4 regions of the Paenibacillus dendritiformis genome follow, and region 3 is predicted to be linked to each of the others. Evidence: riboswitches for the same ligand, from Rfam matches in the RefSeq annotation. Region 3 holds a riboswitch; each other region holds the start of a gene.
The links. Region 3 has a riboswitch for cobalamin ahead of L6439_RS23320 (1-propanol dehydrogenase PduQ). Riboswitches for the same ligand answer to the same signal wherever they lie in the genome.
Positions count from the first base shown of each region.

Region 1: it holds a riboswitch for cobalamin, as region 3 does, so the genes downstream of both, metE (5-methyltetrahydropteroyltriglutamate--homocysteine S-methyltransferase) here and L6439_RS23320 (1-propanol dehydrogenase PduQ) in region 3, are expected to answer to the same signal.
Region 2: it holds a riboswitch for cobalamin, as region 3 does, so the genes downstream of both, L6439_RS22195 (ABC transporter substrate-binding protein) here and L6439_RS23320 (1-propanol dehydrogenase PduQ) in region 3, are expected to answer to the same signal.
Region 4: it holds a riboswitch for cobalamin, as region 3 does, so the genes downstream of both, L6439_RS18770 (cobalt-precorrin-8 methylmutase) here and L6439_RS23320 (1-propanol dehydrogenase PduQ) in region 3, are expected to answer to the same signal.

Region 1 is NZ_AP025344.1:2,400,977-2,408,607, forward strand. Features, by position in the region: gene L6439_RS10475 (heavy metal translocating P-type ATPase) at 1-1,240, shown strand, start outside; gene L6439_RS10480 (HesB/YadR/YfhF family protein) at 1,318-1,608, shown strand; cobalamin riboswitch at 1,722-1,910, shown strand; gene metE (5-methyltetrahydropteroyltriglutamate--homocysteine S-methyltransferase) at 2,242-4,560, shown strand; gene L6439_RS10490 (SDR family oxidoreductase) at 4,778-5,581, opposite strand; gene L6439_RS10495 (DUF3939 domain-containing protein) at 5,802-6,272, shown strand; gene L6439_RS10500 (alpha/beta fold hydrolase) at 6,452-7,291, shown strand; gene L6439_RS10505 (DnaJ family domain-containing protein) at 7,303-7,631, shown strand, end outside.
Region 2 is NZ_AP025344.1:5,022,299-5,029,929, forward strand. Features, by position in the region: gene L6439_RS22190 (FecCD family ABC transporter permease) at 1-441, opposite strand, end outside; gene L6439_RS22195 (ABC transporter substrate-binding protein) at 462-1,457, opposite strand; cobalamin riboswitch at 1,786-2,006, opposite strand; gene L6439_RS22200 (histidine phosphatase family protein) at 2,123-3,007, opposite strand; gene cbiB (adenosylcobinamide-phosphate synthase CbiB) at 3,040-4,002, opposite strand; gene L6439_RS22210 (adenosylcobinamide amidohydrolase) at 4,096-4,833, opposite strand; gene cobD (threonine-phosphate decarboxylase CobD) at 5,079-6,176, opposite strand; gene L6439_RS22220 (phosphatase) at 6,521-6,979, shown strand; gene L6439_RS22225 (nitroreductase family protein) at 7,072-7,629, opposite strand.
Region 3 is NZ_AP025344.1:5,243,752-5,251,382, forward strand. Features, by position in the region: gene eutA (ethanolamine ammonia-lyase reactivating factor EutA) at 1-1,355, opposite strand, end outside; gene L6439_RS23300 (sensor histidine kinase) at 1,496-2,914, opposite strand; gene L6439_RS23305 (ANTAR domain-containing response regulator) at 2,916-3,488, opposite strand; gene L6439_RS23310 (EutP/PduV family microcompartment system protein) at 3,540-3,971, opposite strand; gene L6439_RS23315 (BMC domain-containing protein) at 3,983-4,336, opposite strand; gene L6439_RS23320 (1-propanol dehydrogenase PduQ) at 4,536-5,678, opposite strand; adenosylcobalamin (AdoCbl) riboswitch at 6,061-6,209, opposite strand; gene bluB (5,6-dimethylbenzimidazole synthase) at 6,492-7,133, shown strand; gene L6439_RS23330 (manganese-dependent inorganic pyrophosphatase) at 7,293-7,631, shown strand, end outside.
Region 4 is NZ_AP025344.1:4,236,853-4,244,483, forward strand. Features, by position in the region: gene cobJ (precorrin-3B C(17)-methyltransferase) at 1-567, opposite strand, end outside; gene L6439_RS18745 (cobalt-precorrin 5A hydrolase) at 585-1,625, opposite strand; gene L6439_RS18750 (cobalt-precorrin-4 methyltransferase) at 1,612-2,361, opposite strand; gene L6439_RS18755 (decarboxylating cobalt-precorrin-6B (C(15))-methyltransferase) at 2,358-2,933, opposite strand; gene L6439_RS18760 (cobalt-precorrin-7 (C(5))-methyltransferase) at 2,923-3,528, opposite strand; gene cbiD (cobalt-precorrin-5B (C(1))-methyltransferase CbiD) at 3,525-4,646, opposite strand; gene L6439_RS18770 (cobalt-precorrin-8 methylmutase) at 4,661-5,293, opposite strand; cobalamin riboswitch at 5,601-5,768, opposite strand; gene L6439_RS18775 (methyl-accepting chemotaxis protein) at 5,966-6,886, opposite strand.

The DNA of each region.
Region 1 (7,631 bases), 2.8 Mb from region 3:
TATCCGCATCGTCGAGGAAGCGCAAGGCTCGAAGGCGCCGATACAGCGCATTGCCGACAAAATATCCGGCGTCTTCGTTCCCATCGTCGTCGGCATCGCCGTCATCGTCTTCGGGCTGTGGTACTTCGCCATTGCGCCGGGCAACTTCGGGGAGGCGCTGGAGAAGCTGATTGCCGTGCTCGTGATCGCCTGTCCTTGCGCATTGGGGCTCGCTACGCCGACCTCGATCATGGCGGGAACGGGGCGTGCCGCGGAATACGGCATCCTCTTCCGCGGGGGCGAGCAGCTGGAAGGAGCGTACCGCGTCCAGACCGTCGCGCTTGACAAGACGGGCACCGTAACCGAGGGCGAGCCTTCCCTGACCGATTTCATCGCGAATGATCCGGAACGCGAGCGAGAGCTGGCGATCTGGGTCGCGGCCGCCGAACGGCGGTCCGAGCACCCGCTCGCTCAGGCGATCGTGAAGGGCCTTGACGCCCGAAGCCTGCCGGCCGTCACGCCGGAATCGTTCCAGGCGGAGCCAGGCTTCGGCATTATGGCCCAGGTTGACGGGCATGAGATCGTCATCGGCACGCGAAACCTGCTGCGCAAGCAGGGCATTGACGCGGAGGAGGCGGAATCGGAGCTGCAGCGGCTGGAGATCGAGGGCAAGACGGCGATGCTCATCGCGGTTGACGGGCGCTGGGAAGGGATCGCGGCCGTAGCGGATCAAGTGAAGGCATCGTCGAAGGCCGCGATCAGCCGCCTGCACGGCATGGGCATCCGCGTCGTCATGATGACGGGAGACAATGAGCGAACGGCGCAGGCCATCGCCGCCCAGGTCGGGCTGGACGACGTGTTCGCCGAGGTCCTGCCCGAACAGAAGGCGCAGCATGTCCGCGAGCTGCAGCGGAACGGGGCCGTCGTCGCCATGGTGGGCGACGGGATCAACGACGCGCCGGCGCTCGCCGCGGCGGATATCGGGTTCGCGATCGGCACGGGCACCGATGTGGCCATGGAGACGGCCGGCGTGACGCTGATGCGCGGAGACTTGAACGGCATCGCGGACGCGATGGAGATGAGCCGGCGGACAATGCGGAACATCAAGCAGAATCTGTTCTGGGCGCTCGTCTACAACAGTCTCGGCATCCCGGTGGCGGCGGCCGGCCTGCTGGCGCCTTGGCTAGCGGGAGCGGCGATGGCCTTCAGCTCCGTATCGGTCGTCCTCAATGCGCTCCGGCTGCAGCGCGTCAAGCTGTAACCGGAAAGTCGAGGTTTTCAACGCCCGGCCCGCATGGTATGATCGGAATACGGTCATTAGAATGAGGGGGAACGAGCATGCACTTACGGGTGACAGCGGAAGCGATTCAACGCTTTCAATCAGAGTGGGGCTATTCAGCAGGGGATACCGTGCGCATCTTCGTGCGATACAGCGGATTCAGCGCATCCGGTCCCTATTCCTTCGGGATTATGAAGGATCAGCCGCGGCATCCGGCGGTGTCGGAGACCGTTGAGGGAATTACGTTCTTCATGGAGGAGAACGATCTGTGGTTCCTGGACAACCGCGAGCTGGTGCTGGATGCGAACGGCGAGGACATCGTCATCGTCCATGACGGAATGACGATCTGACGGGCACGTCCGCGACAGGAAACCATTGGCAAAAAGTACTTGTCATTCCGCGCGCTTGCGTATATAATCATTCTCAATCGGACTGCGGCCTGTGCTGAGGCGCAGTCCGATTCAGCCACATAAGGGGAACAGGTGCTTTGCGTCACGGCAAAGCTTAATAGGGAAGCCGGTTCGAAGCCGGCGCGGTCCCGCCACTGTAACAGACGAGGTGCGGCTCGGGAAGCCACTGGTCGTACGACCGGGAAGGCTGCCGTCACCGATGATGCTGAAGCCAGGAGACCTGCCTGTTCTGACAGCACTGTATGTACCTACGGGAGATAGGGAAGTGTTCGTAGACTGGATAACTCGGTTCGCATGCACGTATGAGCACGCACGGGTCTTATTCGTTGCTCCGTTATGGACGTTTGCGGGACATCTCTATGCTTCTTAGAGCAGGGATGTCCTTTTTTGCTTGCGTATTGGGATAACGGCCCTCTGCGTGGAGGTCGCGGGAGAGAGCCGGTCCCGAAGGAGTGCGAACACCTGCGGCAGGGTGCATTGCGATTTTAATTCCTTGTTAACAGATGAGAATTATTGAATATGTCTTCCCTGCACTCCCGGCAGGAAGTTCCGCATAAGGAGAGGAGAAGCGACATGGCGAAAGGGCAAGTGAAGACGAGTGTGTCCGGATATCCGCGCATCGGATACGACCGGGAATGGAAGAAAGCGTTGGAGCAGTATTGGGCAGGCAAGCTGACGCGGGCCGAGCTGGAGGCCGAAATGGAACGGGTCGAATTGCTGCGTCTCGCGAAGTTGAAGGAGGAAGACATCGACTATATTCCCGTCAATGATTTCTCCTGGTATGATCATGTTCTCGATATGACCGTCATGTTCGGACTGATCCCGGAGCGGTTCGGCTATAAGGGCGGCCCGGTGACGGCGGACCTGATGTTCGCGCTTGCTCGCGGCACGGAGAAGGCCGTCGCCTGCGAGATGACCAAATGGTTCAACACGAACTACCACTATATCGTCCCGGAGTGGGAAGGGAAGCGGCCGGTGTTGACCGAGAACCGTCCCCTCGCCTCGTACCGGAGAGCGAAGGAGAAGCTGGGCATCGAAGGGAAGCCGGTCCTGGTCGGACCGTACACCTATGTCCGCTCCATCAAGGGCATCCCGCAGGGCGAGCTCCGGCAGGTGCTTGATCAGTTCGCCGAGGTATACGGCCGGATTCTGCATGAGCTGGAGGCGGAAGGGGTCTCCTGCGTGCAGCTTGATGAGCCGGCCTTCGTGAAGCCGATGACGGCGGACGATTGGCAGGCGGCCCAGGCCGTGTACGAGCGGCTCCGTCAAGCGGCGCCGGGCTTGACCCTCTGGGTGCAGACATACTTCGATTCGGTCTCGGGGCTCGATTCGTTCCTGCAGCTCCCGGTCGATGTCTGCGGCCTCGACTTCGTCCACGGGAAGGAACGGAACGAAGCGGCGCTTCGCCAGACCGGGGTTCCGGCCGGGAAGCGCATCGCCTTCGGCCTCATCGACGGGCGCAATATTTGGCGGACCGACCTGCTTGCCGCGGCAACCTGGCTGGAGTCGATCGAGCCGATCGTGCCGCGCGCGCACTGGATCGTGCAGCCGTCCTGCAGTCTGCTGCATGTGCCGTTGACGGCAGAGCGGGAGCGGGATCTGCCGGGCTATATTCGCGGCGCGCTCGCGTTCGCGGACGAGAAGCTGGCCGAGACGGCGCGTCTGGCCGCCCATCTGTCCGAGCCGACGGCGGACAGCGCCGCGCAGCTGGCAGCGAGCGCGGCCGACGTGCTCGCCTGGCGCGAGGAGCCGGCGCGGAAGCGACCGCATGCCGTCGAGGCGGTCGAGCGCCTCATCCGCGATGCGGAAGCCGATGGCGGCCGCCGCGCGCCGTATGAGCAGCGGCGCGAAGCGCAGCGCCTCCGTTGGCCGGAGCTGCCGCCGCTCCCGACGACGACCATCGGCAGTCTTCCGCAGACGGCGGAGATTCGCAAGGCCCGGCTCCGCTTCCGCAAGGGAGAATCGAGCGCCGAGGCGTATGAGACGTTCCTGCGCCAAGAAATCGAGCGTTGGCTGCGAATTCAGGAAGAGATCGGCCTCGATGTGCTCGTGCACGGGGAATTTGAGCGGACGGATATGGTCGAATATTTCGGAGAGAAGCTGGACGGCTTCGTCTTCACGAAGTTCGGGTGGGTGCAATCATACGGCTCGCGCTGCGTCAAGCCGCCGATTCTGTACGGCGATGTCGCCTTCCGCGAGGCGATGACCGTGACGGAGACGGCATACGCCCAATCATTGACGAAGCGTCCCGTGAAGGGAATGCTGACCGGCCCGGTCACGATTCTCAACTGGTCCTTCGTGCGCGACGACGTACCGCGCGAGCAGTGCGCTTATCAATTGGCCTATGCGCTGCGCCAGGAGATTCGTGAGCTGGAGCGGGCGGGAATCGGCATGATCCAGGTCGATGAGCCGGCCGTGAAGGAAGGGATGCCCCTGAAGCCCGAGGATGCGGGGCGCTACCGGGAATGGGCGGTCCTCGCCTTCCTGCTGGCGACGAACGGAGCCGGTCCGGATACGCAGATTCATACGCATATGTGCTACTGCGACTTCTCCGATATGGTGGAGACGATTCGCCGCATGGATGCGGATGTCATCTCGCTGGAGACGGCTCGCAGCGGCGGCGACATGGTCGACACGCTGCGGAAGGAGCGCTATGAGCTCGGCATTGGCCTGGGCGTCTATGATATTCACAGCCCGCGCGTTCCACCGGTCGAGGAGATCAAGCGGTTCATTGAGACCGCGCTGACGGTGCTGCCGGCCGAATCGTTCTGGATTAACCCGGATTGCGGACTCAAGACGCGCAATGAGCCGGAGACCGTTGCCGCGCTGAAGAATATGGTGGAAGCGACGGTAGCGGTGCGGCAGGCCCATTCCGCGTCGGCGAAGCGGTAAGCGGGGCGGGCTCCGGCCACGGGCAGCCAAGCGCGGGCGGATCGGCCACGGGCGAGGCGGGTTCCGGCTCACGATGAAGCGGCGGACCCGGAGCCGCGTGACAGCCGCGATGGGGATAGCCCGCGCTTGCCTGGCCGGCCGCGCTTCGAGCCATGGCGCTTCCCGTCACGGAGCTTCCGCCTGCGCGGGGCTATGCGGCGGCTGGGCGGCCCGCTGGCTACAGGAGCGATTCCGCTCCGTCAATGACGATCTGGGCGCCCGTAATATGGCTGGAGGCGTCGGATACGAGGAACGCCACCAGATCGGCGACCTGCTCGGGCTTGCCGGGCCCATGCGCAAGAGGCTGGCTGCCCTGGGGGTATTCGACCGGAATCGAGATGCGGTCTACGGACGGTCTGCGGTCCGTATTCTCGCTGATATGGGTCTCGATGGCCCCGGGGCAGATGACATTCACGCGAATCCGATAGCGGGCCAGCTCAAGCGCCGCCATCTTGGCGAAGGCGGCCTGGCCCGCTTTGGATGTGCTGTAGGCGCTCATCCCGAACCCGGAAAACTTGCGGCTGCCGTTAATCGAGCTCGTTATGACGATGCTGCCGCCATGCTGCTTCAAATAGGGGAGAGCGTATTTTACGGTAACGAAGGTCCCGGTCAGATTGGTTCGGATCGTATCCTCCCAATCCTCCACCTCCATGTCCTCGATCGAGGACAGCATCCCGTTGATGCCCGCATTCGCGAAGACGGCCCGGATCGGCCCGTGCGATGCGGCTTCCTCGATCGCGTTCTCGACGCGGGAAGCCTCCTTCAGGTCGACATCGTACGCAATGGCCCGCCCGGGATACCGGGCGTTCATCTGCCGCTCCGCCTCATAGGCACGATCATCCTTCCGATCGAGCAGGGCGACGGTCATGCCCGCTTCCGCCAAGCGGAGGGCGGCGGCGCGTCCGATGCCTGACCCGGCTCCGGTTACGATCGCGACGCCTTCCATCGGCGCGTGCTCTTGCTGGGGCTGCTGCTGGTCCATATCCACAACTCCTCTCGCTGCTTCCGCGGGAGGCCGATCATACCGGCAGGCTGCCTGCCGCGATCGGACCGCCCCTTCGTATTGCTGCCTATGACCTCTGTAAATAGGTCCGAAAATAGAGGAAAGCAAAGGCATTCCATGTTATAATGGAACTGTAAGCGAATACAATATACTTGCTTCCTGAAGACTTTACAGGAACGGGAGAAAGGTGGGTTCGATGATGCGGTGGTTCAAGCGGCGCAAGCCTTCTGCCCCCCGGCACGAAGCGGTTCATGTCACGTTGGACGAGGTGAAGCGGGCGGTGCTCCAGTATGAGCAGGATATGCAGGAGCAGATACCCCGAACCACGCTGCTCCGTCCCGACCAAAGCATTGATTTGTCCCGATTGAAGCGTTACCTCGGCGGAATTTCGGATCAGCGCTTTTATATGTCCCGTATGACCTATGAGATTTTTGAGGAACAAGACAAGCATATTCCGCTGTCTCTTGACACCGTGCAGGCGGCAGTTGACGATTATTTGGAGAATCACGACGATTTGCCGGTCATTCCGGGCACCCGGAACCGCCAAGTCCACTATGACAAGCTGATCGAACGGCATTATTTAAAAGAGAAGCCGCCGATTCCGCTCTACTTGACGACAGAGCAGTTCATGCTGACCCATGAGCCGGACTGGCCGGGGCGGCTGCAATAACCTTGGCGCACGGCAGCGGCGCGGCCAAAGCCGGAACAAGCGGCTCCCGCCGCTCATTGCGTCAAGACCAGCAGACCGGAGTTCCCGCCACGGGAGCTTCGGTTTTTTATGGGGACATGACGGCTTGATATATCATCCGGTCAGGCCGGACAGGCGAGAACGAATGGAGTGAATAGCTGATGTGGACCGCAGAACTGCTGGATACGGCCAGAGGCGTATTCGAGATCTTTACGCAAGGTCAGGGCGAGCCGTTATGCATTGCGCATTTGTACAGCGAATTTAATGAGCGAGGCTACTATTTTGCAGACAGGTTCACGGAACACTTTCGGGTGTATCTCATCAATTTAAAAGAGGCGGGCAATTCGTGTAAAATAAAATCCGAGCATGAGCTTGGCATGGACGAGACATGCACAGATTTAGAAGCGGTCAGGGAAGCGTTAGGGCTGGAACAATGGAGCTATGCCGGTCATTCGACAGGCGGAATGCTTGGACTGGTGTATGCGATCCGCCACCCGGGTTCGTTGACGAAAATGCTGGTTGGCGGCGCAGCGGCCTCGAACCGGTATATGGAGCATGAAGGCAGCATGTACTGCCCGGGAAGCCCGCTGAATGCAAGGCTGCGCGAATTATTTGCGATCATGAAATCCGCGGAATCGACCAGAGAAGAGCGAGCGAGGGCTGGGAGAGAATGGACGGAAATGTCTTTGCACAAGCCGGAACATTTCGATTATTATTTCTCTGAACCGAGCAGCGGGCGAGTCGTTCAGCGCAGGCTGGACTATTATTCGCATGCCGAACTGCCGAATTACGATATTACCGGCATGCTTACTGGCGTTCTGACGCCGTCGATCATTTATTGCGGGGAACATGACACCCAATGTCCTCTTCCTTTTTCGCAGGAAATACAGGAGCATCTGCCGAATTCGCAACTGGTTGTGTTCCATGACAGCAACCATTTCCCTTATTTGGAGGAAAAGCCTCTCTTTATCAATCTGGTCAAGGAATTTAGAAAGCTATAGGAGGAACCCGGATGAGCATATTGAGTTGGATTGCCGAACGCAAAATCGAAGAGGCGATGGAAGAGGGGTTCTTCGACGATCTGCAAGGCAAGGGCAAGCCGTTGAAGCTGCGGGATCTGTCGCATGTGCCGGAGCATCTTCGCGCGGGTTATTTGCTGCTGGATAACGCGGGACTGCTGCCCGAGCGGCAAAAACTGCGCCAGGACATTGTCCGGCTGGAGTCATTGCTGGCGGCCTGCACGGATGAGGAGGCCCGCGACGGCATCCGCCGGCGTCTGAGCGAGCGCCAGGTGCGGCTGGCCAAGATGTCGGAGGATCGCGGTTGGGCGGCGAATGAAGC
Region 2 (7,631 bases), 220 kb from region 3:
CAGGCGCATGACAGCCAACAGCGTCAGCGTGCCAGTGATGAAGGCGACGATCGGAACCGTCCACTGGCCCAGCAGCGCATACTGCAGACCGAAGTAGATCAGGAACGCGGCGCCGACGGAAGCTCCGGAAGACACGCCCAGCGTGTACGGATCCGCCAGCGGATTGCGCAGCACGCCCTGGAAGCCCGTCCCGGCCAATCCCAGCGACGCGCCGACGAGCATCGCGAGGACGACGCGCGGGAAGCGGACCTTGAGCATAATGGTCGCGGAAGCGTCGTCCCAGGTGACGGGAATGAGGGATTCCAGCCCGGGAACATGATGCAGCAATATTTTCGCAATCTCGCCCATCGGCATCTTCACCGATCCGACGGACAGGCAGCCTACAATAGATAAAAGGAGCAGCGCCAACATCGCTACTCCAAAGCCCAACCCTTTTTTCATCGATATGTCCATCCCATCATCTATTTGAACAAATCAGGATAGATCGCCTTCGCCACATCCTGCAGCGCTTCGGCCACGCGCGGGCCCGGGCGGCTCAGCTTGTTGTTGTCCAGTCCGAACAGCTGATTGTCCTTGATTGCGGTGATGGCTTCCCACCCGCTGCGTCCGCGAATAATGTCTTCCAGCGTCTTGTTCGTCTCGCTGTCGACGAGTTCCTTCGCGAACAGAATAACGTCCGGATTCGCCTTGATGATGTTCTCCTCATTAATCTGATTCCAGCCGGTCATGTCCGCCGCCGCAATATTGACGCCGCCCGCCAGCTCGATCAGCTCGTTCATGAATTCGCCGCTGCCGACGGTCCAGCCCGGCGAGAATTCAATATAGACCTTCTTCTTCTCGGTGACGCCTTTGACCGCTTCCGTTACGTCATCGCGCACCTTTTTCATCTGATCGGTAATCTCTTTCGCTTCCTTCTGATGATCGGTAATGAGACCGTACAGCTCGATATTGCTGATTACGTCATCATAGGTTTTCGGCTCGACCTTGAAAATTTCAATGCCCAGCTCGCGGAATTTGTTGACGGCTTCTTCCTTCATCGAGATGCCGGTAAAGACGACATCCGGCTTCGCCGCAATGATCGCTTCCTCATTCGGTTTCGTGATGCCGCCCATTTTCGGCTTCTGGGACGCTTCTGCCGGATAGTCGTCATAATCGGATACGCCGACGATTTGGTCGCCAAGACCAAGGGCAAATAGCGACTCCGTCTCGGCCGGCGAGACGGAAATGATCCGTTCCGGCGCCTTGTCGAACGTGAATTCATGCCCGGTCGCATCCTTCACGGTCAACGGATAGGCCGTCTTCCCGGCCTCGGAAGCCGCATTGCCGTTCTCCTGCTGCTGCGCTGTCTCAGGAGCCTTGTCCGCCTCTTTCGCCGGACCCGACCCGCAAGCAGCCAAGCTCAAAGCCAGCACGGCCGCTGCCGCGACCGCTATCGTTTTGTTCCACCATTTGCTCATCATTTGTTCTCCCTCACTTACCTGAATATGTGATGCCTCAATGATTGCGAAGTGATGCAAATGCCGTTCCCTCCCCCGGAAGGGCCGGCTCCGAGTTATCCCCGGCGCGGCATCCTGCCAGTCCGGTTCTCCCATCCGCTTGAGGGGGGGATTGTCAAAGAGCGCACCAACGCAAAACCCCCGATCCTGGGATCGGGGGAACGCAGTCTCCTGGATGGGATCTTCCACTCCGAACCGCCTGGCGATCTCACGCTGTTACACAGCATGTCCGCCCAGCAGCAACGGGAAGTCCGTTCCAAATGACGCCGCTCCTCTCCGCGAAGGAAATAACTCGTCCTCCTATCGGGCAGGTCTCCTGACTTAGGAGCATCTTGCCGAGCTCGCCTTCCCATCGGCGGATCGCTTGCATCCGCGGAGACAGTGGCATTGTGAGCGCAGCACTCCATTTACAGTGGCGGGACCGTGCCGGATTCACACCGGCTTCCCTATTATCCTTGGGCACAAGCTTACTGCTTGTACGGCGCAAGGACCCGATAGATTGCTATTCGCTTGTCTTCCATCTTGCTTGACTATTGATTATAGGGGAATCGCCCTGTCCATGCAATAACATTCGTCACATCCTATAGGGCATCTGTCTGTTCCGCCGCTTCCCCCCGTTCGTTCCATCATGGCAGCCGCTCCGCCCGCAGGAACTTCCAGCGGCGGGGAGACTTGGCAGCCGTAATCAAAATCCCCGCCCCGATCGGGACGGCAGCTTCCCAGAATGTCTTCTTCGGGAAGGCGAGCGTGTACAGCCTCCGCACCATGCCTCCATGCGTAACGACCAGCACATCGGGCCGCGCCTCATACGCGTTGCCTACCTGGCGGGGACGCTTCCGGCGCAGCCGGGCCGTTCTGCCCCGTTCGCCTCCCTGATCGGGCATATCCCTGTCCGATTCGCATTCCCGCCGCTGGCGATTGCCGCGGACGCGTTGACCCGGCGCCACAGCCGTCTGTCTGCCGGCCTTCTGCAGAATCTCCCACCAGACATGCGCCGTCCGCGTGCTGAAGGTCTGCCACGGCTCGCCGCGCGGCGGTTGCACGGCGGTCATATCGTCAAGCCAGCGGCGGTAAGACGGATCCTCCTTCAGATCGTTGTACGTCAAGCCTTCCCACATGCCAAAATCGTATTCGCGCAGCCTTGTGTCGACATGAGCCCGTTCCGCATCGCGCGGGCGCAGCTGAGCCAGCGTCTCGCGGCAGCGGCGCATATCGCTCGTATACAGGAGCGGCGCCGGATGGGCCACCGCCCTGCGCATCGGCCGCAGCACCTCTTCCGCTTCCGGAAGCAGCGGGCTGTCCGTATAGCTGATATACCGCCGCTCCACATTCGCCTGCGTCAGCGAATGTCTGACGAGCGCGAACCGCACGATGACGCTGGACGCGCCCGCACGGCGGCGGATATGCCGGGTGCCGCAGCGCGGAGGCTTGGGCCGGGCTTGTCTTCTAGCTCCTGTGTGACGCCGCTTGCGGCGAACGGGGGGAGCTTTGTATGTGCGCTTTTGTTTCATTTCATCCCATTACTCCTTCATTCGCCTTTCGTCTACAGGAGCCATCCGCCGCAGGCCCAGAGGAGGCTTGCGGCCAGGATGGCGAAGAGCAGCGTGCTTCGGGCCAGCAGTCTGCACACTGCCGCAATATGCTCCCCTCCCGTCTCGACGACGGGATCGCCCATATAGGCGCGGAAGGAACATACGCCTTTGTAACAATTCAACCCGCCAAGGCGGATGCCGAGCGCTCCGGCAGTGGCCGCTTCCGGCCAGCCGCTGTTCGGGCTCGGATGCTGCGGCGCGTCGCGCAGCGCCGTCTTCCACGCCCGCTTCGCGTCATAGCCGAACAGGGCGGAGATAACGATCAACAGCGCGGTCAAGCGCGCCGGTATCCAATTCGCCAGATCGTCAAGCCGCGCCGAGGCGTAACCGAGATTGGCGTATTTCTCATTTTTATAGCCGACCATGGAATCCAGCGTATTGATGGCCCGATAGGCCATAGCCAGCGGCGCGCCGCCGATGGCCGCGTAGAAGAGCGGCGAGATGACGGCATCCATAATATTTTCGGCGACCGTCTCGACGGCGGCGCGGGTAATTTCCGGTTCATCGAGCGTCTCGGTGTCCCTTCCCACGATCATGCCGACCTCGCGCCGCGCCCCGGCCAGATCTCCTGCCGCCAGCCGGGCATGGACAGCCATGCCGGCGTCGCGAAGCCCTTTCGTGGCGATGGTCGTGCCGATCAGAAGCGCCTCCGCCGCCGCGCCCAGCCAGACGTTGACGGCATAGAGCCCGGCCAGCACGGCCCACGTCAAGCCAAATGCCCCGCCCGCCATCACCAGCGGCAGCAAGAAGCCCAGCGGCTTGAGCGCCGCTTCGGACCGAGCCGCCTTCCGGAGAAGGCGTTCCAGGGCCGAGATCGCTTTCCCCATGCCGATGACCGGATGAGGAAGCCACTTCGGATCGCCAACAATCCGATCCCATACATATGCTGTGATAATGATTAATGCCGCGATCATGATTGCTAACCGACTCCTCTTGCCTGCAGCCCACTCCTTACTCCCGAGGCGGCCGCATTTCCCGGCTGCCTGGCAGCGGGGCGCCTGCTTCTCTTATTCGAACAGCGGCCCGTCGTCTTCCCGCTGCGTGCGCACCGATTCCGCTACGGTACCGTACACCAGCCGCCCCAAGGCGGCGCCCAGCGTCGTCGCCGTGCCCGCATAGCGGTGAACGGCCTCGTAGCGCCCGCTGTCGACGATGGCGATCGCCACCGCATCGGTCGTCGTCCCCGTCGCGACACGGCCCGTCTCCCGGTCGGTCACCTTCAGGTCGTCCAGCGCGGCGCACTTGGCTTCCGTCGCGGTCATGACCGCATTCCATACCGCCGCTTCCGCAAGCCTGCCGTCCAGCACGATGATCGTATTGATCGTGCCCGGCTTCAGCGGCTCGCAAGCCGAGTACACCTGCCGCGGCAGCCCGGCGCGGGCGGCGTTGCCCGTCCCGGCCGTCGTCACGCACAGCAGGGAGAAGCCGTCTCCCTCCTCTTCCATGACGGACGCATGGGTCACCTTCGCCGCCGTCATCAGGCCGACGGTCGCATCCGGAGCATACCCTTGCTGCAGGCATAGCTCCTTCATATAGGCCACCGGATCGGAGCAGTCGAAGCCAGACTGAACCATCCGGTTCACTATGCGCGATGCCAGCGCGGTTCCCCCGTTCCATACCGCGCTGCTCCATACCGGAGCCCGATGCGGCAGCTCCACGGTCATCGTATCGCTCCTCCAGCTTACCGTCACGCCGGCCATAACTTCCGATGCATAGCTCCGAATGCCTTCACGGCAAGGCTGCATCCCGCTTCCCCCTTGCTTGTCCGCTCCGCCTGCGCCTGGCTTTCACCACTGCCGTTCCAAAAAGGCCCCGATTCCCGGCACTTCCCCGGCGATGGAGTAACCGTTTTTTGAACACGAACACGCGCGTGCAGAGCCATATTGATGACTCGAGCCGAAAGCCGGACGGCCTTGCCTCTCGTTCCTGCTATCCCGGCAACGGGCAAAGCCAACGGATGGAGGCCTTCGCCCATTGCAGGATCCACATCTTATAAATGTAACACAGCTTGCAGGGCCTCGACTAGACGTTTATTTGCCGGACGGTCCTTCACCGCGATGCGGAAATGTCCGGCCCCCAGGCCCGCATACCCGTCACAATTGCGGATGAGGACGCCCCGGCGTCCAAGTTCTTCCTGCAAGCGCCGGGCGCTCCACGGCGCCGCGGCCTCCGCCAGCAGGAAGTTCGCCTGGCTCGTCCAGAGGCGCAGGCCAAGCGAGGCCAGCTGCCCGCTCAGCCATTCCCGCTCGCCGGCAACCAGGCTTCGGGTCCGTTCCGCGTAGTCGTCCGCCGCTTCGTCGAGGAGCAGCGCCTCGCCGGCGGCCAGCGCCAGCCCGTTCACGCTCCACGTGACCTGCTTCGAAGCCAGCGCGCGTATCGTATCCGGATGCCCCGCCGCATACCCGAGGCGAAGGCCCGGAATGGCATAAAATTTCGTCAGCGACCGGATGACAAGCACGTTCCGGTTGTCCGCCGCGAACCGCAGCAGACTCGCCTCTTCCTCGTTCGGGAGAAAATCGATGAACGCCTCGTCCACAATCAGCAGCGTTCCGTTCCGCTCCGCCAGCCGTCCCGCTTCCTCCAGCATCCGGCGCTCGTATACGGCGCCGGTCGGATTGTTCGGTTGCCCGAGGAAGACCATATCGGCATCCGCAATCAGCCGTTCAAGCTCCGGCCACTCCGCCCGGTAATCCCGGGAAGCCTGTCCGATGACACGGACGACGTCCGCGCCGAATTGCCTTGAGAGCGCCTCGTATTCCGAGAAGCAGGGTGCCACCACGCCGACCGTGCGCGGCGCGTGCGCCAGAATCGCCAGCGCCATGCACTCGGCCGCCCCGTTGCCGATCAACAGATGCTCAGTACCTGCCTGAAGGCGGCGGGACAACGCCTCCTTCATCCGCCGGTGCCCCGGATCGGGATAATGAACAATGCCGGCCAGCTCCTCCTTCAGCCGCGCCATGACGGACGGCGGCGGTCCGAGCGGATTGATGTTCGCGCTGAAATCCACGAATTCGCCGCTCGTTCGCCCGAAAGCCTCCGCCGCCGTCCATACGTCTCCTCCATGTCCAAACCGTTCAATTGTGACCATAAGCCCCTCCTTGAAGACGGACAGACGGTCGCGTACAATATCTCTATAGCGGTTGTTCCCTTGGAGCTCCGCCATCGTCAATCGGTCCGGTCTGCCCTTGTTCTGCCGTACGCTCCATGCTCCCCGGTCCCGCCCGAGGACAGGCGGAGGAAGCAGGACGCGCATGATTTCTCATGGTACATTATGCGTAAGTCAGACCCATTCGTCAAACGGTTTTTCCTTTTCTACGAAATGCCGAAAAACATTGGCACATCGCACACTGTAACACGACTGTTAAATGCTGTATAATCACATTGCAGACCGGTATTGGCGCAATGCTATGTCAAGCTCAAGGAGGTTCAATTATGTCGGTGCATCACAAAACATCATGGGCATCCCTGGGCGCCGCCATTATCGTCACTACCTATTACGCGGTGATACTGTTTCGCCTCAAAGGCGACATCGGTTTGTACAGCACAGAGATGATGGCGCTGGCCCGCAACGTATTCGGCGTCGCCGCCGTCGTGCAGGCCGTTATGTACTTCGTGAATTTCATGTCCAAAGACGAGCCCGAGGACAAGGAATTGTCACGTCTGATCTCGCTGCAAGCGAACCAGATGGGATTGGTCTTTCTCGTGCTCTCGGTGGCCTGCTGCGCGGCTTATCTGATCTATGTGTCCGATACAAGCACTCTGCTGCTGTCCCCGCTCGTCAGCGCTCATTTGCTGGTCAGCGTGCTGCTGGCCGCCTGGATCATCAAGTATACGGTCGAGCTGATGCTGTACTACCGCTATCAAAAAGCCGACTCCTCAGACCCTCCCTAATTATGAAAACGATTACTTCGATTCCTGACATTGACAACATGAAGCAAGCGCAGCGGCCCTGGGCCCTGCGCTTGTCAGTCTTAAGTATGATTTTAAGAGAGCTCGGTGAAGCGTTCCGACGCGTCCGTACGCGGGCGGGCCGGCGGAATCTCATCAAAATGCCCCATGCGAAGCACCCCGACAATCTTCTCGCCCGGCTGCACTCCCGCCGTCTCGCGGAACTTGCGATTATAAATATAGTCCCCGGTATGCCACAGCATTCCGAGCCCTTGTTCCCACGCCAGCAGTTGGAAGTTCTGAATCAGGGCGCTGACGGCCGACAGATCCTCTTCCCAAATGTTCGGCCGCGGATCCTCGGGCATGACAACGATAAGGTACGCGGGCACAGCCAGATTCGTCTGAATGAACTTCTCCTTTTTCTCTTCGTCCCAGCCTCTCATCTTCGTTCCTTCGACGAGCTCCATCACGCAGCGGACAAGCCGGTTCTTCGCCTCTCCCGCCGCATAAATGAAACGCCATGGCTCGCGCATCCCATGATTGGGAGCCCAGACGGCATCCTTCAGCAGAGACAGCACCAGTTCTTTATCGACAGGCCGATCCGAGAAGCGATGAATGCTCCGGCGTTCCCGAATTGTATTTGCAATTGACATGG
Region 3 (7,631 bases):
TCGCCGTTGTCGACCTGCACGCTGTCGATGCAGACGACATCCTTCTTGTAATCCAGCAGGGCGTACAGCGTCTGTCCCAGCACCTTTGCCATATCGTGATGGACAATGACGATCAGCGGGTACTCCCTTTCCAGCAGCTCCGCCATGCCTTCGCGCAAGCCGCGCGCATACTTCTGCACCTCTTGGAAGCTTGGACTTTTCTTCCCTTCCAAGGCGATGGCGACCCGCTGCAGATCATTGTTGAGCTTGAACCAGTTCAATTTGTCGGCGATCGCCTGGGCCAGCGCCTCGGCGCTCCCCGACTCATCCGCCGACGCAAGCTTCAGAATCGGAATGTTTTTGATCGGGAAGCTCTCTTCCGTGTAGGTAATCGTGCTTCCGCTAATCTCCGTCGTATGGGAGCCGGCTCCGACTACGGTCGCCCGGATGGTCTCGGCCGAGCGCGCCACGGTCAACCGCTGCGTCAACGGGGAAGCGGCAATCGCTCTCCCCAGCAGAATCCCGATATCTCCATACTGGAACACATCGCCCGCCGCTTCCTGGTACACATAGTCGGCCACTCCTCCGGAGAAGGAGATGCACGGAATGTTCCGGTCGAGCTTCAACCCTTTGTTGGTGACGATCGTGTCGTAGAAATCGCCCGGCGGCCGAAGACCCACGCTTTCCTCAAGCAGCTTCACCATCTCCCCGATGATCGGCTCCAGCGCGGCCGGCGTCACCTGCTGCCCAAGCGCGAGGGCTATGCCCCTGCGCTCCGCAAGCTGCTTGATCTTCGGCGCGATATACGTAACCTCGCGCGTCCGTTGGTCCACCTTGATCAGGCGGCCCCCGATGTCGAGACAGCCCGTGTCCAGCAGCTCCCCGGCGGCGAACAAGGCCAGATTGCTGGTCCCGCCGCCAATATCGATGTTGACGATGGACGTCGAGTGCTCTTTGGAATACGTGTGAGCCCCCGCGCCTTTGGCGGCAATGATGCTTTCCAGGTCCGGGCCCGCGGTGGCGACCACGAAGTCTCCGGCGAAGCCGCTTAACGACTGCAGCACTTCATTGGCATTGTCCTTGCGGGCCGTCTCGCCGGTAATGATGACGGCGCCGGTCTGGATGTCTTCCTTGCGGATGCCGGCTTTCCGGTACTGCTCCTGCACGAACGCCTGGATTTGCCCGGCGTCGATCCGGTTGTCCGCCAGCACGGGCGTGAAGCAGATATCGCTGCGGTAGACCACTTCTTTATCCGTAATGACCAAGCGGGGCACCGAAAAGGACGATGCCAGGTTCTGAATATGCAGCTTCGACAGCACGAGCTGGGTCGTCGAGGTTCCCATATCGATGCCTACGCTTAGCAGTTGCTCGTTCACGTCTCTCCCCTCCCGTCGCTTGATACACATATATGCACGCAAAAAGGCTTAAAGTTATATCCCCCTCCCGCTTGAACGGGAATGGGTAACCTTAAGCCTCTTTGCTTACAGAACTACATCCTTGTAGCCCGGTTTCGTATTTATTTTTTGAAGGTGAATATCACGATGGTGCCCTTCGACGGGCCGGACTCGATCTCAAGCTTGCCCTTCAGCTTGTCCTTCACATAGCTGCGGACGATGGACAAGCCCAAGCTTTTGTTGGACACGTCCTTCACGGGGAAGCCGACGCCGTCATCCGCCACGACCACGGTCACCAATCCGCCATCCAGCTGGGCGTTCACCGTAATCGTGCCGTACGAGCAATCTCCGAACGCATGCTCATAGCTGTTATGCAGCAGCTCGCTCACGATGAGCGCGATCGCGACCGTGCGGTCGCTATCCAGGCAGATGCTCTGCGAAGCCTCGATCTGGATGGCGACATTGCTGCAATCGACGAAGCAGCGCTCGATATTCGAAGCGATGAGCCGAATGACGTCAAGCAAGTCCACCTGCGCATCGATCTCCGTCGACAGCAGCTCGTGGGTCGCCGCGATGGCAAGCACCCGGCTGACACTGTCGTTCAAGCATTTTTTGGCTTCCGGGCTGTCGCACTGCCGCGCCTGAATGCGGAGCAGGGACGCCACGGTCTGCAGATTGTTCTTCACCCGGTGGTGAATCTCGCGGATAGCCACCGACTTGGAGACAATCTCCGCCTCCTTATCCTTGATCTCCGTGACGTCATGCAGGATGACGCCGATGCACAGATCCCGCTCCGCGATGAACAGCCGCTTCACCTGATAGTAGGAGCCGGCCACCTTCACGTCTGCCGTCAAGGGACAGGAAGGAGAGGTGGAATACTGCTTCATCACGCCGGAGAACGTCGTCTGATCCAGCGACAGATTGTCATAATGCAGGCCCTGAATATCCTCCAGATAACCAAGCTTCCGGTAATAGGCGTCCGCCTTCTTGTTCTTCAGCTTCAGAAACCCGTGCTTGTCGAAGACGAGAACGGCATCCTCAAGCTGGTTGATGATCGAATCCTTGAACCGCAGCATGGCGGTCAGCATCGAGGACATCTCGCCGTCTTCGTATTGCGATCCCGCCACATTGAAGTGGGCTTGAATATTGTCGCTCACATCTTTTTCATAGATGACGACCGCAATGACGCCGTCTTGATTTTTGATCGGGTACACCGTCTGCCGAACCAGATGATCTTCCTGCGTATTGGCGATGAGCCCCTGCGACATGATTCCGGTCTCCAGCGTCCTCAGGACGCCGGGCTCGTTCTCGCGCAGCGCCTTCTCGCCTTCGACCGGTCGCTGGTACAGCGATTTGCCGTCATCCGGCCGGCGGTGATACACCACGATCGCCTCATTGCCCATACTGGACAGGACGTCGATGAACACATCATCCTTCACTTCGGACATTTCGAACGACTCGGCAATCTCCGTCAGCCGGGTAATATCCGCCTCCGTCAGTGCCGTGTGCCGCTTGCACAGCCGCCGAATCCGTTCCTTGATCTCAATCATAGGAAATGACGATGGTTGTTGCAATTTCGATCATCGGACACCGTCGATCCATGCTAAGTTTGCGCAAGGTCTGATAGGCTTCTTCTTCGGTGCAGCCATTTTCCTTCATCAGAATCCCTTTTGCCTTTTCAACCGCTTTCCGCTCTTCCATCTTCTGCGACAGCTTCGATAGATTTTGTTCCAGCTTGCGTATTTCCTTGCCTTTGGCGATAGTCACTTCCACCATAGGGATGAACGACTTTTCGTCTAGCGGCTTCACCAGATAACCAAGCGCACCGATAGAGGTTGCTTTTTCAATCGTCTGCTTGTCGCTGAACGCGGTCAGGAGAATAACTCCGCCGGCCAGCTGCTCTGAAATGATTCGTTTGCCCGCCTTCAACCCATCCAGGATAGGCATTTGGACATCCAGGATGACCAGGTCGGGCAGATGCTTTTTGCATAATTCGATGGCTTCAAAGCCATCAGAAGCTTCGCCTACTACGTTGTAGTCCGCCTCTTCCAGCATCTCACGAATATCCATTCTTGTAATAGGTTCGTCGTCGACTATTACAATTTTTCCATTCATGTGTCATGCACCTCTATGTCGATATTTGCTTGTATCCGGCTAACCAACCGCCTACTCCTCCAAGTAAGCCCGAAGAGCGTCCACTCCTACGTTCTCCACCGTTGAGACCTCGAAAATGCGCTCTGCGCCCGCCGCTTGCAGAAAAGCTCTCGCTTGCGCGATATCCTCATCTGTCCGGGCGAGCTCGGTCTTGGTCACAATCCCAATGACCGGCTTGGCGAACATCGTCGCGAAGGCCGGCGGAAAATAGCTTTCTTCCTTTGTGCAATCTTGCACAAGCCCGATTACATCGGCGTCGACGCTCGACACGAGGAGCATCTTGTACAAATAACGGTTCTCGATGCACTCCCCCGGCGTATCGATCGCTTGGTCGAAGGTCTCCACCGCTTGCGTCTTTTTGTAAGTAATCTCCTGGCCGTGCAGCCATTGGCACAGCGTCGTCTTGCCCGATCCGGTGCTGCCGGCGAAAATAATGGTCTTCATGATCGCTTCTCCTACGTTCTCGTAATCTTCGCAGCCGAGAAGCCGAGAATGTTTTGCAGGCCCAGCAGAACTTCATTCACGGCCGATTCCACGGATGAGACATCGCCTGTAATGACGAGCGATCCACTGAAGCGGTCGACGAAGCCGATCTGCACGCCAGCCGCCTTGGTCGCGATGTCCGCGCCAATAATGGAGGCTTCGCTTGGCGTAATGGTCATGATGCCGATGGCATCCTGCGCATCGCTCCCCAAGCCCAGCTTCTTGTAAATATCCGGGTTCGGGTTCGCGATAATATGCGCCAACGTGACCTGCTTCCCTGGCACGTACTCCTGAATGACGCGTTGTTTTTCGTTGTGTTGGTCCATACTCTCATCACTCATTTCTTATGAGAAAACAACATCGATTAGCCGTAAAAACACATAAAGACCCCTTAAAAGTTCACGTGGAATTTTTAAGAAGCCTCTTTGCTTTGACTGATATGCAACACGCCTTTGTGTTACTTTTACTATACTTTGTAGCTGCAAACGTTGTCAACCTGAACGCGCATGGTATTTATTGAATTCCTTAATATTGAAACATTTTGTTCAATATTTCGACAACATCCGACACAGTCGGAACGCGCGGATTCGTGGCGGTGCAGCCGTCCTTGAGCGCTCCCTCGGCAATCGAGGCGCTCATTTCTCCGAGCAGCGCTTCGTCGACATTGCATTCCCGCAGCGACTGCGGCATGCGCAATTGCTTCTGCAGCTGCTTGATCGCTTGCACCAGGCTGCGAACGCCGCTCTTCGGATTCGGAGCCGGCAATCCCAGGCTCTTGGAGATTTCGGCGTATCGGACCGCCGCCGCGTTGCTTTCCTCCCTGCCGTAGCCCGGCTTGTAATCGGCGTTGAATTCAATCACGTGCGGCAGCAGCAAGGAATTCATGCGTCCGTGCGCAATCTTGAACTTCGCGCCGGCCACATGGGCGATGCCGTGATTGAGGCCGAGCGACGCGATATTGAACGCCATGCCCGCCAGACAGGAGGCATTGTGCATTTTCTCCCGCGCCTCCAGGTCGTTCCCGTCCTTGTACGCTCTCGGCAAATAGGCAAAGACCAGCTTAATCGCTTTCTCCGCCAAGGCGTCGGAAATATCATTCGCTTTGGTGGACACATACGCCTCGATTGCGTGGGTCAGGACGTCCATTCCGGTATCGGCGGTAATGAAGTCGGGTACGCTCTTGACCAATTCCGGGTCCAAAATCGCTTCCTGCGGCAGCATGTCATCGGACACGAGCGGGTATTTGATGTTTTTCTTCTTGTCGCTGATCACCGAGAAAGACGTCACTTCCGAGCCCGTTCCGCTTGTTGTCGGAATCGCCACGAACGGCATATCGTGCTGATTCAATATTTTCTGGGCGAAAATCTTCATCGCCTTGGCCGCATCGATCGCGGAGCCGCCGCCAATCGCAATCATCCGATCGGCCTGGAACGCGCCCAACGCTTCAACGCCCTCCGTCACGATCTCGATCGGGGGATCGGGCACGATGTTGCTGAAAATGTATTGCTCATTGCTCTCATGCAGCCGCTCGAACAGCATGTTAATCATCCCCGACTTGACCATGAACGGGTCGGTGACGATAAAGATGCGTTGATTCCGCCATTCCATCAGGCGATCCAGCGCGCCTTGCCCCAGATAAATGTCGGTGTTCATCGATATTTTGTCCATAAACAGGCACCTCCAATGAAGTCGTTGGCAATAAAAAAAGAGACTTTTAAAAGAACGGATTCCTTTAAAAGCCTCTTCGCTTATGATACAGGTGCACGCCATTGTGCAACTCGCCATCATTCAATTGTCTACCAACACTGTACACCGTGACCCGGACATTCGTCAACCCGTCCGATCACGTGCCGCTATCGGCAGGCAGTAAAAAAAGGGACCTGCACGGCGCTGTGCATCCGTTCTTCGGCCTTGAAGAACGTCCCCGCTTGCCAAGCTCTACTTCATCGTATCTGTTCGGCGGCGACCACCCGGCTGTGCCGACAGCAATGTCGGCTGCCTTCCTGCAACGTAAAAAAAGCCTAGCGAGGCGGTAATCGTCACTAGACTTGTAAACCAGCCACTTTCGCCTCGAAATGACTGGTCCTTCAAAGTTACTAGGCAAAAGACCTGACTTAAGACCGATTCGGTCTATCACAGTGGCGGGACCGCGTTGGATTTGCACCAAACTTCCATTGCCTATAACTTCTTCTGTTGTGCATGACGTGAATGGGCGTCCATTCGACCTCATTATAGCATAAAAAAGCGGATTGACAAGAGGGTGCGATCACTCCGCTAAAATGTCACTAAAAGAAGGACCGTTCATTTGACATCTAAATGTTCGCTCGGCTCAAACGTAGAAACAAAAACAAGTAGAAAATTGATCTAATTTGTCGAATATGTGGAATCTATGATATCGTAGAGAAAGAAAAAATTCACATTATCAAAGGATAGCTGCAGTGGTTGATGGAGACACGATACAGAATGAAAGAGGCGCATCACATGTTTAATGAGATCGAAAAAGAAGCAGTTTATAATGTCATTTATAAAAGAAGAGACGTTCGGAATTTTCTTCCGAATCCTGTACCTAGAGAGATTATCGGCCGAATTTTACAAGCGGCGCACCATGCACCCTCTGTAGGATTTATGCAGCCATGGAATTTCATTATAGTGGATTCTATGGAAGTCAAAGAGAGATTAGCTTGGGCGACAGAAAAAGAAAGACGAGCCTTGGCGATTCATTACGAAGAAGAGCGCGCTGCCCAATTTTTAAGTTTAAAAATTGAAGGAATTAAAGAGGCGCCCTTAACGATCTGTGTCACCTGCGATCCAACAAGCGGGGGTTCGCATGTACTGGGACGAAATTCGATTCCGGAGACAGATATTCTTTCTACGGCATGTGCCATCCAAAATATGTGGTTAGCGGCGTGTGTAGAAGGTTTAGCCATGGGATGGGTAAGTTTTTACAAAAAAAATGATGTTCGAGATATTTTGCAAATCCCTCCGCACATTGACCCTGTTGCTTTACTTTCCATTGGATATACGGACGACTACCCCTCCGCTCCCATTTTAGAACAAGTCAAGTGGGAAAAACGAAAATCTCTTGAAAATCTAATATTTCATAATAAATGGGGAGAACAATAAGCGAATGGCAAGCAACAAGCTACAGTTATTGAAAAATGGGTAAAATCGCGGCTTCGATGTTGCGATTATTCCGTCTGCCATTCGCTGTAACCTTGATTGTTAAATGGATTCTAAGGTATACTTTTCTCGCCAGAATATAGATGTAAGGGAGTAAGCATCATGGAAAAAGTTCTTATTTTCGGACATAAAAATCCAGACACAGATAGTATTTGTTCGGCCATTGCGTATGCAGATTTGAAAACGCAATTAGGCTTCGATGTCGAGCCGGTTCGCCTCGGCAGCATCAACGGGGAAACGCAATTCGCGCTGGATACGTTCCAAGCGGAAGCGCCGCGCCTGGTAGAGACCGTGGCGAACGAAGTGAACGGCGTGATTCTCGTCGATCACAACGAACGGCAGCAAAGCGCCAACGACATTGATCAGGTACAGGTGCTGGAAGTCATCGACCATCACCGCATCGCGAACTTCGAGACGAGCGGTCCGCTGTACTATCGGGCG
Region 4 (7,631 bases), 1.0 Mb from region 3:
GATGCCGACCGGAGTGGAAGGCGATTTATAGGCCATCATCCATTCCAGGGCATGCTTCAGATGATCCGCCCGGCCCTTGCTTCTCGGATTATAGAAGCAGACGACAAAATCGGCTTCCGCCGCCAGCTTCACCCGCTTCTCGATGACCTCCCATGGCGTCATCAGATCGCTTAAGCTGATATGGCAAAAATCATGCATCAGGGGCGCCCCCAGCCTGGCCGCCGCGCCGATGCTCGCCGTGACGCCGGCCACGATTTCTACCTCAATCGCTGCTTGCTCTTTCTCCACAATCTCGAGAATGAGGCCGGCCATGCCGTAAATTCCGGCATCTCCGCTCGATACGACCGCCACCGTTTTGCCGGTCTTGGCGATATCGACGGCTTCCTGGCAGCGGTCGATTTCCTTGCGCATCCCCGTTTTGACGACTTCTTTCCCCTGGATCAACTCTTCGATCAGCCGGATATACGTAATGTAGCCCACGATCACATCCGCTTTTTGAATGGCGGCGAGCGCCTCTCCGGTCATCATGTCTCTCTCGCCCGGCCCAATTCCTACCACATAAATCATGCCTTCACCCCATCGCTTCATCTCGTTCTCTCTCCCATCGCCATCGTGATTCCATTGACGGCGAACCTTGGCGTCAACACCCGGCCCCCGCTGGCCAGATCGGCCGCGGATAGCGCGACGCTGCCTGCCTTCACGGTCTGTCTGACGAACTCGGATACCGGATACTTGCCCTCGACTTCACGCAGTTGATCGGCCGTATACGTGATGAAGGGGCAGTTCCACTGCTCCGCCAATTGCTTGATCGCCGGTTCCTCCTTTTTGACATCGATGCTGGCCATCACCGCAAAGGAATGCGGATCGGTATCATGCCGGAGGCAAAAATCAGTAAACGCCTGCCTCATCTGTTCAGGCTCCGTTTGCTTGCGGCATCCGACGCCAAGCACCCGTGTCCGGGGAACCAGCTTCACCGTGTGCACCTTCAATTCCGGCAGCCGGTACCGGTGCGTGACCCATACCAGGGCTTCGGCCTGTTCCGGAAGCTCATGCGGGTTCGTGATTGGCGTGAAGCCCCGCCGGTCGATCTCGGCCGGCACTTCCTCGTACAGGGACACGGTTTTCCCGGCGGCCAGCAGCCCGTTGATCCGCTTGCAGTTCTCGCGAAATTCCGGGATCCATCCCGGCACGGACGGCACGATCATGTCGAGCGCCGCTACCTGCTGAACGTCTGTCGCCGTCGTAATCACGGGGGCCGCTCCCGTCAGCTCCGCCAGCTTGCGGGCCAAGTCATTGGCTCCGCCCACATGTCCGGACAAGAGGCTGATAGCGTGAAGTGCCTTCTCGTCCATCACCACCACCGCCGGATCATACAGCTTGTCCGAGATGACCGGAGCCAGCGTCCGGACGGCAATCCCTGTCGCCATAATGCAGATCAGCGCATCATACTGCTGGAAAAGGCGGCGCAGCCCCGATGCGAAATCCGGTTCAAGCGCTGCAAACCCTTCGGATTGCAGCTTCGCGGGCACATAGCAATCGGCCGCCAGCGCCTCCCTGATGGACGCGGCAAGCGCCTTGCCGATGGCCGTGACCGCGATAATGGCAGTGTTCTTATCTGTACTCATGCGAAAAATCCTTGTCGTACAACTTGGAATAATAATAGGTCTCGCCCAGAAAATCCCCTACCATAATCAGCGCCGTTTTGATGATGCCCTGCTCCTTGACCTTGGCGGCGATATCCCGCAGGGTTCCGGTCACTTGCTTTTCATCCGCCCAGGTTGCTTTATAGATGACAGCCGCCGGGGTATCCTCCGGATATCCGCCTGCCACCAGTTCGGCCACCACGTCCTCAACCGCTTGCACCGACAGGAAAATAACCATCGAGGTGCGGTGCGCGGCGAAGGAACGCAGCGATTCCCTGTCCGGTACCGGCGTTCTGCCTTCCATGCGCGTAATAATGACGCTCTGGCTTACTTCCGGGACGGTGTACTCGACACCGAGCTGCGAGGCGGCCCCGAGGAATGAACTTACCCCAGGGGTACAGGTGAACCCGATATCCCGCTTTTTCATTTCCTCGATCTGTTCCCGAATCGATCCGTAGATCGAAAAATCTCCGGTCTGGAGGCGGACGACCTGTTTCCCGGCCTTCACGCTTTTTTCCATGCAATCGATAATCTCCGTCAAATCCATCCCGGCGCTGTTGTAGATTTCGCAGCCTTCCTTGCAATACTCCAGCAATTCCGGGTTCACCAGCGAGCCCGCATAGATGACGACATCCGCCTCTTTCAGGAGGTTGTATCCCCGCAAGGTAATCAGTTCTTTATGTCCGGGTCCCGCCCCGACAAAATGCACTTTCGTCAAGCTGTTCCGCTCCTTTCTTTTTGGCAGGCGATGATGAACGTCGGATTTTGGGGCTTGAAATAATGCCCTTGTCCAAGTTCTTGCCATTTCGACACCTGCATTTGAATGATCTCGACTTCTTGCCAGGGCCCTTTTTCGAGATAGGCTGCCGCTTCGAGGGCATTTTCCAGCAAGATGAAATTGAGCGCAAGCCGGCCGCCCGGCAGCAGCAAGGCATGGCTCCAATCGATGATCTCCGTTAATTGCCCCCCGCTGCCGCCGACAAAAATAGCGTCGAACCCGGTATTGTCCAGCGGGATGGGAGCCTCTGCCGCCACGATCTCCACATTGTCCAGCCCGAACTGCCGCCGGTTCTGTTCGATTAGGGCCAGCGCCTCTTCGTTCCGTTCTATCGCGGTTACCGCCACATGGGGGAACATCTTCGCGACCTGGAGCGCTACGCTGCCCGTGCCGGCTCCAACGTCGAGTACACGGCGGCTTGTCTCGTCCAAGGCCAATTTGTCAATGGATACGGCGCGGACCTCCGCCTTGGTCATCGGCGTCTTGCCGCGAATAAAAGCTTCATCCTTCATCCAAGATCACCACCACATTCATATCATAGCGAGCCGCAACCTCCTCCGGCTTCAACCGATGCAACCGTTCCTCGGGATAGCTGAGGTTTTCTCCGATAATGAGCGTTTTACGCAGCTTCCTTTGCAGAATTTCCTCAGCGATTTCCGCAGGGCCAATCTTGCTGTCCGTGACCATCGCCACTTTCGGGTGCGCGAGCAGAAACCCGAAATCAGGCTGCTTGCCGTGGCTGCTCGTAATGTACAGGTCGTTCATGGCAATGCCGCAACGGCTGCACAAATATTGAATCGAGCTAATCCCGGGCACAATCTGAAGCTGCTCCGGCGGAAATCTCTCCAACGCCCATTTTCCGATGCCATACATCAACGGATCTCCGGAAGCGAGCACCACGATCTCCTGGCCGATCCTCTCTTGCAAAAAGGCTTCCAGCTCCGAGAGTTGTGAGGGCAGCAGCTTGCGTTCGGCCGGGTTGTCCGGCGGAATGTCGCCGAGCTGCCGCTTCGAGCCGACAAGCACGTCCGCCTTCTGGATGAGCAAGGCCCCCGCAGCGGTCAGCAGCTCCGGACTGCCCGGGCCAATACCGACAATATGAATCATAGCCATGCCTCCTTGATGGTTGAGATGTCGCAGGTGGAAGCCAGCATTCCGCGATCCGTCGAGAACGTAATGACATCGATATCCACCGCCGGTTTACTGTATTTCAAAAACTGTTCGGCCCGTTGTTTCACTTTGTCCGTGATCGTCTGAAAAACCTCGCTATACCCTTCCGCCACCATAATTTCGCCCGCCGCTTCCGTCGTCGCGCAAGCCGCAATTCGCTGGAGCAGGGGCAGGGGCGCGCCGGCCAGCGCCAGGTTCGCCACCAGGATTTCTGCCCTCGCATCGGCGTCTTTGCTGTACGTGGTGAAAATACCGGCGGACACTTTAATCAACTTGCCGAAATGGCCCACCATCAGCACATGCTCGAAGGCGAGGCGCTGCGTCTCCTTGAGCATGTAGCCGACGAAATTGCTCATCGAGACCACGTATTTGCCATCGATGCCAAGCTGCTCCTCGACGAAGCGCTCCCCGTAATTCCCGGGAACGAGAATGATTTTCCGGAAGCCCTGCGCTCTTTTCATTTCCAGCTCGATGGACAGCGACTGCTTCCATCCTTCATCGGACATCGGCGTTACGATCCCGGTCGTTCCCAGAATCGAGATTCCGCCGAGAATCCCGAGGCGGCTGTTCATGGTGCGTTCTGCGCGCTCTTCGCCTTCCGGCGCGAAAATCACAACATCCGCCCCGCGGTCAGGGCCAATCTCTTCCCGGACGGCCGCGGCAATCATTCGGCGCGGCACCGGGTTGATGGCCGCTTCCCCGACCGGGACCGCAATGCCCTTCTGCGTCACGCGCCCGATGCCTTGCCCGCCGTCGATGCGGATCTCCCCGCTGCCATTCAAGGTGACCTGCGCAAAAATCCGCATCCCATGCGTCGCATCGATATCATCGCCGCCGTCTTTTTGCACGGCGGCCGTGGCCGTATGCCGATCGAATTCCTGCTTGTCCACCGGAAGCTGCAGGGTCGTTCCGTTCGGCGTGATGATCGTCACCCCGGCGATCTTCTCCTGCTGGATGATCATGGCCGCTGCCGCTTTGGCCGCCGCTGCCGCGCAAGTGCCTGTCGTATAGCCCTTGCGCAATTTTTTTCCCTCGTAATACACGTAATCTTCCATCGGGCCACCTCTTCTTACATCGCGTACAGCACGGCGTTCAAAATGGCCGCCGCCAGATTGCTCCCGCCCTTCCGCCCGCGGGCCACGACCGCCGGAATGTCGCTTTCATAGAGCGCTTCTTTCGATTCGGCCGCCCCGACAAACCCAACGGGCACGCCGACGACCGCCTCCACGTCCAGCTCGCCGGCAGCCGCCATCTCCAAAATTTGATAGACCGCGGTAGGCGCATTGCCGATGATAAACAACTTCTTGCCTTCTTCCTTGGCGGCAAGCTGAATTCCGGCCATGGAACGGGTGATGCCTTGCTGACGGGCCGCTTGGGCCGTTTCGGGCTCATTGACGTAGCAGCGGTAGCGGCAGCCGTATTGGTCCAGCAGCTTTTTATTGATGCCGCTCAGAGCCATATTCGTATCGGTGAAAATGATGCCGCCCTGCCGGATCGTTTCGCGTATTTTCGTCAAGGCATCATGCGTGAAGACGAGATTATCCAAGTAGTCAAAATCCGCCGTCGTATGAATCGCCCGCTTTATGACCAGCTCCTCTTCCCGGCTGCGGAACGTATAGTCCGGTCTTGTTTCCGTAATGATGTCCTGTATGATTTCAAAGCTTCTTTCTTCAATGCGCTTGGGGTTTTTGATGTAATCCATCGTTCCCTCTCCTTTTCATGAGTTTCAATAAGTGTTCAAAAAGGCCGGTTTTCAGCGCCGAGAAGGTTGCAAGAACTCGAAGCATACGTTTTTCAAGAGTGAATGCAAGATTCGATGCCGAGTTCCTTCCTGTATTTCTTCGCGATCAAAAGCGGACTTTTTGAACAACCTCTAAAAGGGAACAAAAAAACACGAAACCTGAAGGTCCCGTGTCCATACGAAGAAAAGGCCGTCTCCAAGCGTATTCGCCAAATGAACACACTTGTGCCTTGGTTCTCTGCAATAGACAACTGTTCCCTTAGAAGTTGCTGCAAGGCTGAACAGAGGAGGTCTCCTGACTTTGCATCATTCTACTTTCCCGCCTTCCCAGAAATGAATTCCAGTGACAATGAATGGGATTTCGTCCGCTTCACAGTAGCTAGGGCCTGTAGAGGAATCGCACCTCTTTCCCTGATCTCCGCTCAGTGTTTCTATTCAATTTTTATCAGGTTGAATTTTTTTCACTTGAATTGCGTGAATCTCTTAGATGAATCATAGCTTGACTGACATCGTGCCGCCTGTGACAGAACTCACTGCATGCCGGGTTGCGGACAACAAAAAGAGCGTTTCAAGCCTGCTGACGGGCTCAAACGCTCTTTATGAAATCTTTGCGATAGGGATGTTCAGCCTTCGTTACATCATTTCGCTCAGGTTTTTTGCCTGCGCATCCAGGCTCCCGGCAGCTTTGCCGATTTTGGCAAATTCCTCGGTAGCTTGCTTAATCTGGTGCTGGCATTCGACGATTGCGTTCCGGGAGTTCTTCGTCCCCCCGCCGACCTGTCCTATCTTATCGGCGATTCCCTCGATGGCGGATTGAACATCTTTGGCCGCCTGCTGAACGTGCTCCGCCAGCTTCCGAACCTCGGCGGCCACCACTTGAAATCCGAGGCCATGCTCCCCGGCATGGGCCGCCTCAATCGCCGCGTTCAGGCCCAGCAGGTGGGTTTGGGTGGCAAAATCCCGGATCATCTGTACAATTCCCTTGATGGCTTTGGACTGTTCTTCCAATTCACGCAGGAGGGTTAAGTTATCTTCGCTGTCCGTCACCGCATACTGGATGGCTGCCGCAACCTCTTGATTGCGCTCCATGCCTTCTTCCGTCCGCTTCAGCAAATCCTCCGCCATCAGCCGCAGCTCGTCCTTCATTCGGGAGGCGGCGTTTTCCCTTGGCGTGATGTCGGTCGCCACTTTGAGCACGGCGACTGTGCAGCCCTTCTCATCGAGGACCGGCATATACGTGGCTTCCAGCCATATCAGGTCCCCACTCTTTGCTACCCGGGCAATTTTCTGTTGAAACTTTATACCGTTCCGCAAATTTTCCCAAAACGCATCATACTCCATACTGCCGGCAAACTGTCGTGTGCAAAAGATCCGGTGGTGCTTGCCGATGAGTTCTGACGCCGTGTATCCCATCGTCTGGGCAAACAGATGGTTCGCCCAAAGAACCTCGCCCTGGATATTAAATTCAATCATGGCGAGCGACTGCTCCAATGCGGCCAGCACCGCTTGCTCCTCCAGCACTTGCGTGCTTTTCTGCCTTATCCCGCTATTCATTCATGCGCATCTCCCTTTTTTCATGCCGTTGCCGCAGACATGCCATCCGTACCTGCTTGCCCCCGGGTCGATTCGACCTCTATATCCCCGTCCATGAGATGGCGCAACCGCTGGCTGATGGCTAAGCCTGGTCCGGCATCTCGTTTTTTGCACATTGATGAATGATCAGCTCGTGTCGTGTGGACATACCGCGAATAAGATCTACCAATTTTTATGTAATTAAACCTCTATTTTTATGAATTGGCATTACTTTCGCCCCATTTTCTAAGCTGCTGTTTCAATATGCCTTAGGACTTTTTAATTATATAACATAGATCTCAACCATTTTTGAAACAAAAAATTGGGGCTGTCCCATCCGCAGTGTTTGGCTGCAGTGATGAGACAACCCCGCCTTCTCCAAGCTCGGCTTGCCGAAATAATGCAAAAATACAGGTTTCCATTATGAGGTGCCGCCCGATAGCGGGATTCCTGCAAAACTGCAGGAATGTAAGGGATTAGCATAGATAGGAAGCAAAAATCGGCGAAAATAATGCACTTTTACAGCAATTTAATCAAATACGGGCATAAACGGCGGAAATGCTGCATCCATCAGGCTGTTGGAATATCCCTGTTTTTTGTGAAGGGGTGGAGATGGTCCATTTTCCTCATCCAAACTTTGGCTCTTAGAGCGTTTTAAATCGATTTTCTCTACCGGGAGAAGAGATCAATCACCCATAGACTACTCAATGGCCTGATTTTACGGGAT